DNA from 3 places in the Mycobacterium parmense genome. Region 2 is predicted to be linked to each of the others. Evidence: predicted binding sites of a transcription regulator. Region 2 holds the regulator's gene; each other region holds the start of a gene.
The links. The regulator LexA, encoded in region 2, represses DNA repair genes until DNA is damaged. The targets are predictions, from matches to a motif close to CGAACANNTGTTCG.

Region 1: a site for LexA is predicted at 1,138-1,151, ahead of G6N48_RS14705 (error-prone DNA polymerase). Genes of this name have one in related genera too.
Region 3: a site for LexA is predicted at 1,398-1,411, ahead of cofD (2-phospho-L-lactate transferase). Genes of this name have one in related genera too.

What each region holds. Positions count from the first base shown of each region.
Region 1 is NZ_AP022614.1:3,206,177-3,209,451, reverse strand. It holds gene G6N48_RS14710 (wax ester/triacylglycerol synthase domain-containing protein) at 1-1,011, opposite strand, end outside; gene G6N48_RS14705 (error-prone DNA polymerase) at 1,165-3,275, shown strand, end outside.
Region 2 is NZ_AP022614.1:2,386,924-2,390,198, reverse strand. It holds gene G6N48_RS10720 (LGFP repeat-containing protein) at 1-1,728, shown strand, start outside; gene lexA (transcriptional repressor LexA) at 1,752-2,453, opposite strand; gene G6N48_RS10710 (LysM peptidoglycan-binding domain-containing protein) at 2,745-3,242, shown strand.
Region 3 is NZ_AP022614.1:3,078,177-3,081,451, forward strand. It holds gene G6N48_RS14125 (DUF3499 domain-containing protein) at 1-351, opposite strand, end outside; gene G6N48_RS14130 (metallopeptidase family protein) at 525-947, shown strand; gene G6N48_RS14135 (WhiB family transcriptional regulator) at 969-1,301, opposite strand; gene cofD (2-phospho-L-lactate transferase) at 1,629-2,642, shown strand; gene G6N48_RS14145 (coenzyme F420-0:L-glutamate ligase) at 2,639-3,275, shown strand, end outside.

The sequences.
Region 1 (3,275 bases), 820 kb from region 2:
CAGCGTCACGATGTCGCCCCGCGGGAGCCGGTCCAGCAGCTGTAACACGTTGCCCCGCACCAGGGGTGGTAGCCGGTTCAACGCCGACTCGACCAGGCCGCCACCGGGCCGCCGGGCCCTGCGCCGGTGGTGCACGGCCCGCAGTCGGCGCACCGGGTCGTCGTGTTCCACCGGCAGATAAGCCGGCATGGCCGCACGGGCCGGCGTCGGCGACAGGGTGGGCAGCGAGTCGGGCCGCGGTTGCTCGCCGCGCTGCAGCAGCACCGCGCGGAAACCCTCGGTGATGGCGGCCAGCGCCACGTCGTCGGCGGTCACCCCGAACTTGCGGCAGACCCGGTCGACGTCGGCGATCGGCACTCGCACCGTGCGGTACCGGCGCATGGTGGCCCCGCCGGCCGGGGACGTCCGCAGCGCCGGCCAGGCCGCGCCCACGAGGGTGTCCGCGACGGTGCCGGCGACAGACGAAGCCCGCCGCAACGCATCGGTCAACCCGTGCCTGCGGGGCGGTCGCGGGGGAACAGGCTCGATCGGATCGGCTTCGGGCGCCGCGCCGGTCTCGGCGTCGTCGCAGAGCCTGGTGAGCAGGCGGGCGGGGGAGTTGTCGTCGGCCAGGCGGTGGTGAACCTTCATCAGGATCGCCCACTTCGCGTCCTCGAGGCCCTCGATGATCCAGCACTCCCAGGGCGGGCGGTCCGGGTCGAGGGGGCGTTCGAGGGCGAAGGCGATGGCGGCGGACAGCTCGGCGTCGCCGCCCGGACGACAAAGGGCGACCCGGCGCACATGGTGGGCGAGATCGAATTGCGGGCTATCGGTCCACGCGGTGCCCGACGGCGATGTCCGCAGCACCTGGGTGCAGCGGGGCAGGGATTGAACACGTTGCGCCAGAAGGCGTTTGAGCGATGAGTAGTCGGGGGTCCCGTCGACGATGGCGACCGCCCCGACCGCCAGGCCGGCGTGGTGATCCGCAGAAGCCTGGAGGAAAGCCGTGTCCAGTGTGTTCGCCTGCGTCATGCTCAGCCCCCGCCGTCACTTTTCGCACTTGTACCAGTTTCTGCGTTACGGCTACGCAGCGACAGGCCGGCGACGTTAAGAACGTGTTTGCAAGTTGAAGATGTGTTTAACATGTGCCCCACGATTCGAACATGTATTCGATAGACTGTCGAGGTGGGCTGGTTCAACGGGCCGCCGAGCTGGGCGGAGATGGAGCGGGTGCTCAACAGCAAGCCGCGCCATGCCGGCGAGCACACCTCGGCGTGGCCGCAGGAAGAGGCCCCCCTGTCGCCCAAGCGTGCGACGTACCTGCCGCCCGCCGGAACCCGGGTGGCCCCCTCGTCCGTCGGGTACGCCGAACTGCACGCCCATTCGGCGTTCAGCTTCCTCGACGGGGCCGCCACGCCGGAGGAACTGGTGGAGGAGGCCGCCCGCCTGGGTTTGCGCGCGCTGGCGCTCACCGACCACGACGGCCTGTACGGGGCGGTGCGGTTCGCCGAGGCGGCCGCCGAGCTCGGCATGCGCACCGTCTACGGCGCCGAACTGTCCCTGGGGTCGCAGGCCCGGACCGAGGCGCCGGATCCGGCCGGCCCCCACCTGCTGGTGCTGGCCCGCGGCCCGGAGGGTTATCGGCGGCTGTCGCGGCAGCTGGCCGCCGCGCACCTGGCCGGCGGTGAGAAGGGAAAGCCACGCTACGACTTCGACGCGCTGACCGAGGCCGCGGGCGGGCACTGGCACATCCTGACCGGCTGCCGAAAAGGGCATGTGCGCCAAGCACTTTCCGAGGGTGGGTCGGACGCGGCGCAGCGGGCGCTGGCCGATCTGGTGGACCGGTTCGGCGCGCACCGGGTCAGCATCGAGCTGACCCATCACGGCCAGCCGCTCGACGACGAGCGCAACGCGGCGCTGGCCGCCCTCGCGCCGCGCTTCGGTGTCGGCGTCGTCGCCACCACCGGGGCTCATTTCGCCCAGCCGTCGCGCGGCCGGCTGGCCATGGCGATGGGGGCCATCAGGGCTCGGCAGTCGCTGGACGCGGCCGCCGGGTGGCTGGCGCCGCTGGGCGGCGCGCACCTGCGGTCCGGCGCGGAGATGGTCCGGCTGTTCGCGCAGCGGCCGGAGGTGGTGGCCGCCGCCGCCGAGCTCGGCGAGCAGTGCGCCTTCGGGCTGGCACTGATCGCGCCGCAGCTGCCGCCGTTCGACGTGCCCGGCGGTCACACCGAGGACAGCTGGCTGCGGCAGCTGACCATGGCCGGTGCGCGCGACCGGTACGGGCCGGCCGAGAGCGCGCCAAAAGCGTACGCCCAGGTCGAGCATGAGCTGAAAGTGATTGCACAGCTTCAGTTTCCGGGTTATTTCCTGGTGGTCGACGACATCGCGAGGTTCTGCCGCCAGAACAACATCCTGTGTCAGGGCAGGGGATCGGCGGCCAATTCCGCGGTCTGTTACGCCCTGGGCGTCACGGCGGTGGACCCGGTGGCCAACGAGTTGCTGTTCGAGCGCTTCCTGTCGCCGGCCCGCGACGGGCCCCCCGACATCGACATGGACATCGAGTCGGACCAGCGCGAGAAGGTCATCCAGTACGTCTACGACAAATACGGCCGGGACTATGCCGCACAGGTCGCCAACGTCATCACCTACCGGGGTCGCATCGCGGTGCGCGACATGGCCCGCGCCCTGGGCTACTCGCAGGGGCAGCAGGATGCGTGGAGCAAGCAGATCAGCCATTGGAACGGGCTCGCCGACTCGCCGGACGCCGAAGGCATTCCCGAGCAGGTGATCGAGCTGGCCAATCAGATCCGGAACCTGCCGCGGCACATGGGCATTCACTCCGGCGGCATGGTGATCTGCGACCGCCCGATCGCCGACGTGTGTCCGGTGGAGTGGGCGCGCATGGAGAACCGCAGCGTCCTGCAGTGGGACAAAGACGACTGCGCGGCAATCGGTTTGGTGAAATTCGATCTGCTCGGGCTGGGCATGCTCTCGGCGCTGCACTACGCGAAAGACCTGGTGGCCGAGCACAAGGGGATCGTGGTGGACCTGGCAAGGCTCGACCTGTCCGAGCCCGCGGTGTACGAGATGCTGCAGCGCGCGGACTCCGTCGGTGTCTTCCAGGTGGAGTCACGGGCGCAGATGGCCACCCTGCCCAGGCTCAAGCCCCGGGTCTTCTACGACCTGGTGGTCGAGGTGGCGCTGATCCGCCCCGGGCCCATTCAGGGCGGGTCGGTGCACCCCTACATCCGGCGGCGCAATGGCCTGGACCCGGTGGTCTACGACCATCCGTCCAT
Region 2 (3,275 bases):
GAGCACGGCGCCTTCGTGGTGCGCGGCGCGATCAACGCCGCGTGGGACAAGCTGGGCAGCTCGGGGGGCGTGCTGGGCGTGCCGACCGGCGACGAGACCTACGACGGCGAGGTCACCGCGCAGAAGTTCAGCGGCGGCCAGGTCTCCTGGAACCGGCAGACCAAGGACTTCACCACCGACCCGCCTGCGCTGGCCGACCAATTGAAGGGCCTGCAGGTGCCGATCGACCCCACCGCCGCCATCAACACGGCCTGGCGGGCGGCCGGCGGCGTGAACGGTCCGCTCGGCGCCAAGCAAGGTGGGCAGTATGCGGTCGGCGCTGACGGGCTGGCCCAGAACTTCTCCGGCGGCAAGGTGTACTTCAGCCCCGCCACCGGCGCGAGCGCCGTGGAGAGCGACATCCTGGCCAAGTACGAGTCGCTGGGCGGCCCCGTGGGCAGCGACCTCGGTTTTCCCGTCGCCAACGAGGCCGACGGCGGCATCCCCTCGAGCCGCATCTGCGAGTTCTCGGCGGCCGACAAACCGGTGATCTTCTGGTCCGCCGATCACGGCGCGTTCGTCGTGCGGGGCGCCATGAGAGTCGCCTGGGACAAGCTGCGTGGCGCCTCCGGAAAACTGGGCGCGCCGGTCGGGGATCAGGCCGTGGATGGCGACGTCGTCTCGCAGCAGTTCACCGGCGGCAAGGTCTCGTGGAACCGGGCGAAGAACACCTATTCCACCGAGCCGGCGAACCTGGCGCCGCTGCTGTCGGGTCTGCAGGTGGCGGGGCAGAGCCAGCCCAGCAGCTCGGCGATGCCCCCGCACGGCAAGAAGTTCGCCTGGCAATGGTGGTGGTTGCTGGTCGCGGTGCCGTTGGTGGCCCTGGTCGCGGTGTCGGCGTACCTGGCGTTCGGCCGGCGTCGCCATCGTCTCGCCGCCGAGGGGCCCGCCTACGCGCCCGACGACGTCGGCTACGAGCCGGCCGTCGACCAGCCCTGGGACCACCGTGACGCTCAGGCATCCGCCGAGCACTTCGCGGCCGCGCCGGAGCAGCAGTCCGACGCCGGGCCGGGGGCGCGTGTCGGCTGGCGGCGCGGAGCCGAGATGTACGGCGGCGAAACCGCTTCCGACGAAGAGGATTACGGAAGCTACTACGACGTCGAGGGGGAGAACCCCGATGCCGTCGACACCGACTCGATACCCATCGTCTCCGACGACGATCTGTCGCAGGCCGGTTATCCCGAGCCCGAGAGCGCCGAGCAAGGCGACTACGCCGACGAAGGCTACCAGGACGCCGAAATCGCCGAAATCCCTTCCGCGCCAACAACTCCCACGACCCCAGAGGCCCAGCGGCGCCCGGAGGACTTCGAAGACCACCGGGAGTCGTACGACGACACCGCGAGCGCCGACGAGACCGGCGCCGCGGCGGTGGGGGCCGTGGCCGCCGGCATGGCGGCGCGGACCGGGCGGCATGCTGCCGCGGACGAGGAATTCGCCGAAGAGGACTCGGAACACCCTGCGGAACCGGGCCGGGCATCGGCCGGCGCGGAGGCCCCGGCCGGTCGTCCGACCATCCACCTGCCCTTGGACGATCCCTATCAGGTTCCCGACGGATACCCCATCAAGGCGAGCGCGCGCTTCGGCCTGTACTACACGCCGGGCAGCGAGCTGTACCACGACACGCTGCCCGAGCTGTGGCTGGCCAGCGAAGAGGTCGCCCGGGCCAACGGCTTCGTCAAGGCCGATTGAGCCCGTGACCCCGGCCGCGGGGGCTAGATCTTGCGGATCACGGTGACGACCTTGCCGAGCACCACGGCGTCGTTGCCCGGTATGGGGTCGAACGCCGGGTTGTGCGGCATCAACCAAACCTGACCGCCCGCCCGCTTGAAGGTCTTGACGGTGGCCTCGCCGTCGAGCATGGCCGCGACGATGTCGCCGTTGTCGGCGACGTTCTGCTGTCGCACCGCCACCCAGTCGCCGTCGCAGATCGCGGCCTCGACCATCGAGTCGCCGACCACCTTGAGCAGGAACAGCGTGCCTTCGCCGACGAGTTCGCGCGGCAGCGGAAAGACGTCTTCGACGGCTTCCTCGGCGAGGATCGGCCCGCCTGCCGCGATGCGTCCGAGCACCGGCACGAAGATGGGTTCCGGCAGGGCGTCCGAGCCGGCGACGTCGGTGACGGGCGCCGCCACGCCGGTGTCGTCGGCGCCGCGGACGTCGACCGCGCGGGGACGGTTGGGGTCGCGGCGCAGATACCCCTTGCGCTCGAGGGTCCGCAGCTGGTGAGCCACCGAGGAGGTCGACGTCAGGCCTACGGCGTCGCCGATCTCCCTGATGCTCGGCGGGTATCCGCGGCTGGTGACCGACTCGCGGATGACGTTCAGGATGGTGCGCTGCCGTTCGGTGAGGGAAGTGTCCACGGAATGCAACCGGCCGGGCGCGACGGTCGATGAGGTGTCACTGCTGTCGCTCATGGCAATGAATGTAGCCGGAGTACCGCGCAGAATCAAACATGTGTTCGACTGGCGTGTCGCGGCGTTCGCCGGCTTGAAAACGGCGCACCAGCGGCGGAATCACAAGTGTGTAACTTTCGCGCGGTTCGGGTAACCAGGCGGCATGGCAGCGACGACGGCGACGAAGTTGTCGGTGGCGTCGTCTAGCGTTTCGCTCGTCCGACACGCTTCGCTCAAATGTTCGGGAATCGAACACACGAGCGACTATGGTCGAACACACGAGCGAGACCAGGCTTGACCGGAGGAACGCAGATGACCACGATTCACACACTCTCACCGCGGACCAGCAGCGCTCGGCGCCCGGTCAACGGTCCGGTGCAGGGGCTCCGCTACAGCCGGGACGGCCTGGCGGTGTCACGGAGGCCCGGCCCGGCCCGGCCGGCCGGCGCGGCCACCCGCTACCACGGCAGCGGGGTGGCGGTGTCCGTCGCGCCGCATCGTCGCAGGCGGCCCGTCGGGCTGGCGGCGACCGCGGGACTGGCGCTGATCGCCGGGCTGATCACCCTCTGGCTGGGTCTTGTCGGCAACCTCGGTGAGGCGCTCAACGGTGACTCGTCGAGTTCCGCGGCCCCCGTTCCCAATCGGCTCGCCGTCGTGCGCGTCGAGGCGGGGGAGTCCTTGCAGGACGTCGCGCACCGCGTCGCGCCGGACGCCCCGGCGCGCCAGGTGGCCGAGCGGATCCGCGAGCTCAACGATCTGCACTCTCCGGCACTCGCCGCGGGCCAGACCCTGATCGCGCCGGTCGGCTGACAACGGTGGTCCCCGTGACGAGCCGGGCCGGCC
Region 3 (3,275 bases), 690 kb from region 2:
GGCCGGGTGCAGGTGCGGATCGGCGAAGCCGTTCAATCCATGTTGCGGCACGCCGTTGCCCGCGCAGGGCACCGCGCGGCCTCCCTCACGCACCGCGTCGGCCAGGGCGACCAGGTCGTCCTCGTCGGGGTGGTGGGGCTCCGAAAGGAGGGGGCCGGCGTGGCGCACGAGGTCCCATCCCCGGGGCGCCGTGATCCGGCCGGCGTGGCCGACGCACAGGTCCCAGGAGTGTGGTTCGCGCGCGGTCGCGAGTGGGCCCACCACCGCCGTCGAGTCCGAGTAGACGAACGTCAAGGTCGCCACGGCGTAGTGCGGACACCCGGGCCGGCAACAGCGACGGGGAACGTTCACGATCGAAAGGCTAGCGTGCGCAAACGCCGCCGAAGCGCCGGACACGCGCATGCGACCGGCCCGCGATGTCCAACCGTTACCATCGGCGCGTGGGCGAATCCCGCGGCTCCCCGCGACGAGATCGGTCTCAGGACGGTTCGGCTCCACACCGACCCTTCCGGCGAGGCCGCGAAATGCGCGGTCCGCTGCTGCCGCCGACGGTGCCGGGCTGGCGCAGCCGCGCCGAGCGATTCGACATGGCGGTACTGGAGGCCTACGAACCCATCGAGCAGCACTGGCAGGACCGGCTGTCCGGGCTGGACGTCGCGGTCGACGAAATCCCGCGGATCGCGGCCAAGGACCCCGAGAGTGTGCAGTGGCCACCCGAGGTGATCGCCGACGGCCCGATAGCGCTGGCCCGCTTGATCCCGGCGGGTGTAGATGTCCGCGGCAACGCCACGCGGGCACGAATTGTGCTGTTTCGCAAGCCTATTGAGCGACGGGCCAAGGACACCGTCGAACTGGGTGAGTTGTTGCACGAGATCCTGGTGGCCCAGGTGGCCATCTATCTCGACGTTGAGCCCTCGGTCATCGACCCGACGATCGACGACGACTAGTTTCTCCGGTTCGGTTGCGCGTCAGATGATGCCGCGCTTGAGGCGGCGACGCTCGCGTTCGGAGAGGCCGCCCCAGATGCCGAAGCGCTCGTCGTGCTCGAGGGCGTACTCGAGGCACTCGTGGCGCACCTCGCAGCCGAGGCAGATCTTCTTGGCCTCCCGGGTGGAGCCGCCCTTCTCGGGGAAGAACGCCTCGGGGTCGGTCTGCGCGCACAGTGCACGGTCCTGCCACTGGTCGGCGACCGGCTCGGCCACGGGCTCGGGCTCGAAGACGGCGGGCACATCGGGAACAACGGTTAGGTGCGGCCGGGAAACCGGTGCCGAGCCGACGGTGGTGTGCGGCGTGCTAGCCATGACGCCACGGAGATGTTCGTAAGACATGCGGTCGTCCGCCTCCTCAGTTGGATTGAGAGAGTGAGTGATTCCCACTTTTCTGATGTACAGACAATTCGAACAAGTGATCGAATCTCGGCCTGCGACACCGGAATCGGCCGGCCAACCGGGAAATGACACTGTTGTGATTAGACACGGGTTGACCTGCTGGGTCAAGCGTTATGGGGCATTTCCATATCATCTCGTGACCAGATTTCGGCGTTTCCGTGTTTTCCACCCTTCGGCGTGTCGATCACACCGCTCACTCGCCCACCATCCGCAACGTTGCGGGCAGTACTGTCAACCAATGTGAAGGTCACGGTTCTGGTCGGCGGGGTCGGCGGCGCCCGCTTCCTGCTGGGTGTTCAACAGTTGCTCGGGCTCGGTCAGTTCGATCAACGGCAGGGCCAAGGCTCTCCGGCCGGCACCCACGAACTCCGCGCGATCGTCAACATCGGCGACGACGCGTGGATCCATGGACTTCGGGTCTGCCCGGACCTGGACACCTGCATGTACACCTTAGGTGGAGGTGTTGACCCGGAGCGAGGGTGGGGTCACCGCGACGAAACCTGGCACGCCAAAGAGGAATTGGCGCGCTACGGCGTGCAACCCGACTGGTTCATGCTGGGCGACCGCGACCTGGGCACGCACCTGGTGCGCACCCAGATGCTCAACGCCGGCTACCCGCTGTCACAGATCACCACCGCCCTGTGCGACCGTTGGCAACCGGGTGCGCGGTTGCTGCCCGCCACGGACGACCGTTGCGAGACCCATGTGGTGATCACCGACCCTGCCGACGGCAGCCGGCGCGCGATCCACTTCCAGGAGTGGTGGGTGCGCCACCGGGCCAAGGTGCCCACCCACAGCTTTGCGTTCGTCGGCGCCGAAAAGGCAAGCGCCGCATCTGAAGCCGTCGCGGCCATTGCCGACGCGGACGTCATCATGCTGGCGCCGTCCAACCCGGTGGTGAGCGTCGGCGCCATCCTGGCCGTCCCCGGCATCCGTGGCGCGCTGCGCGCGGCGAGCGCCCCGGTGATCGGCTATTCGCCGATCATCGGCGGAAAGCCGTTGCGCGGCATGGCCGATGAATGCCTGCGCGTGATCGGCGTGGAATCCACCGCCGAGGCCGTCGGGCGCCACTACGGGGCGCGCAGCGGCACCGGCATCCTGGACTGCTGGCTGGTGCACGAGGGCGACCCGGCCGGCTTCCAGGCCGACATCGAAGGGGTCGCGGTGCGCTCCGTGCCGCTGCTGATGACCGACCCCGCGGCGACGGCCGAGATGGTCAGGGCGGGCCTCGACCTCGCGGGCGTCGCGGCGTGACCGAGCACGGCACCGCCGCCGCCCTCGAGATCCTGCCCGTCACGGGGCTTCCCGAGTTCCGGCCCGGCGACGACCTGAGCGCGGCCGTCGCGGCCGCCGCACCGTGGCTGCAGGACCGCGACGTCGTGGTGGTCACCAGCAAGGCGGTCTCCAAGTGCGAGGGGCGGCTGGTGCCCGCGCCGAGCGACCCCGAGGAGCGGGACGCGCTGCGGCGCAAGCTCGTCGACGACGAGGCGGTGCGCGTGCTCGCGCGCAAGGGCCGGACACTGATCACCGAGAGCCGGATCGGCCTGGTCCAGGCCGCCGCGGGCGTGGACGGCTCCAACGTGGGTCGCGGGGAGCTGGCGCTGCTGCCCGTCGACCCGGACGCCAGCGCCGCCGCCCTGCGCGCCGGGCTGCGCGAGTTGCTCGGCGTCGACGTGGCGGTGATCGTCACCGACACGATGGGCCGCGCCTGGCGCAACGGCCAGACCGACACCGCCATCGGCGCGGCGGGCCTGCCCGTGCTGCACAGCTATGCGGGCGCGGTCGACGCGCACGGCAACGAGCTGGTGGTCACCGAGATCGCGATCGCCGACGAGGTCGCCGCGGCCGCCGACCTGGTCAAGGGCAAGCTCACCGCCGTGCCGGTCG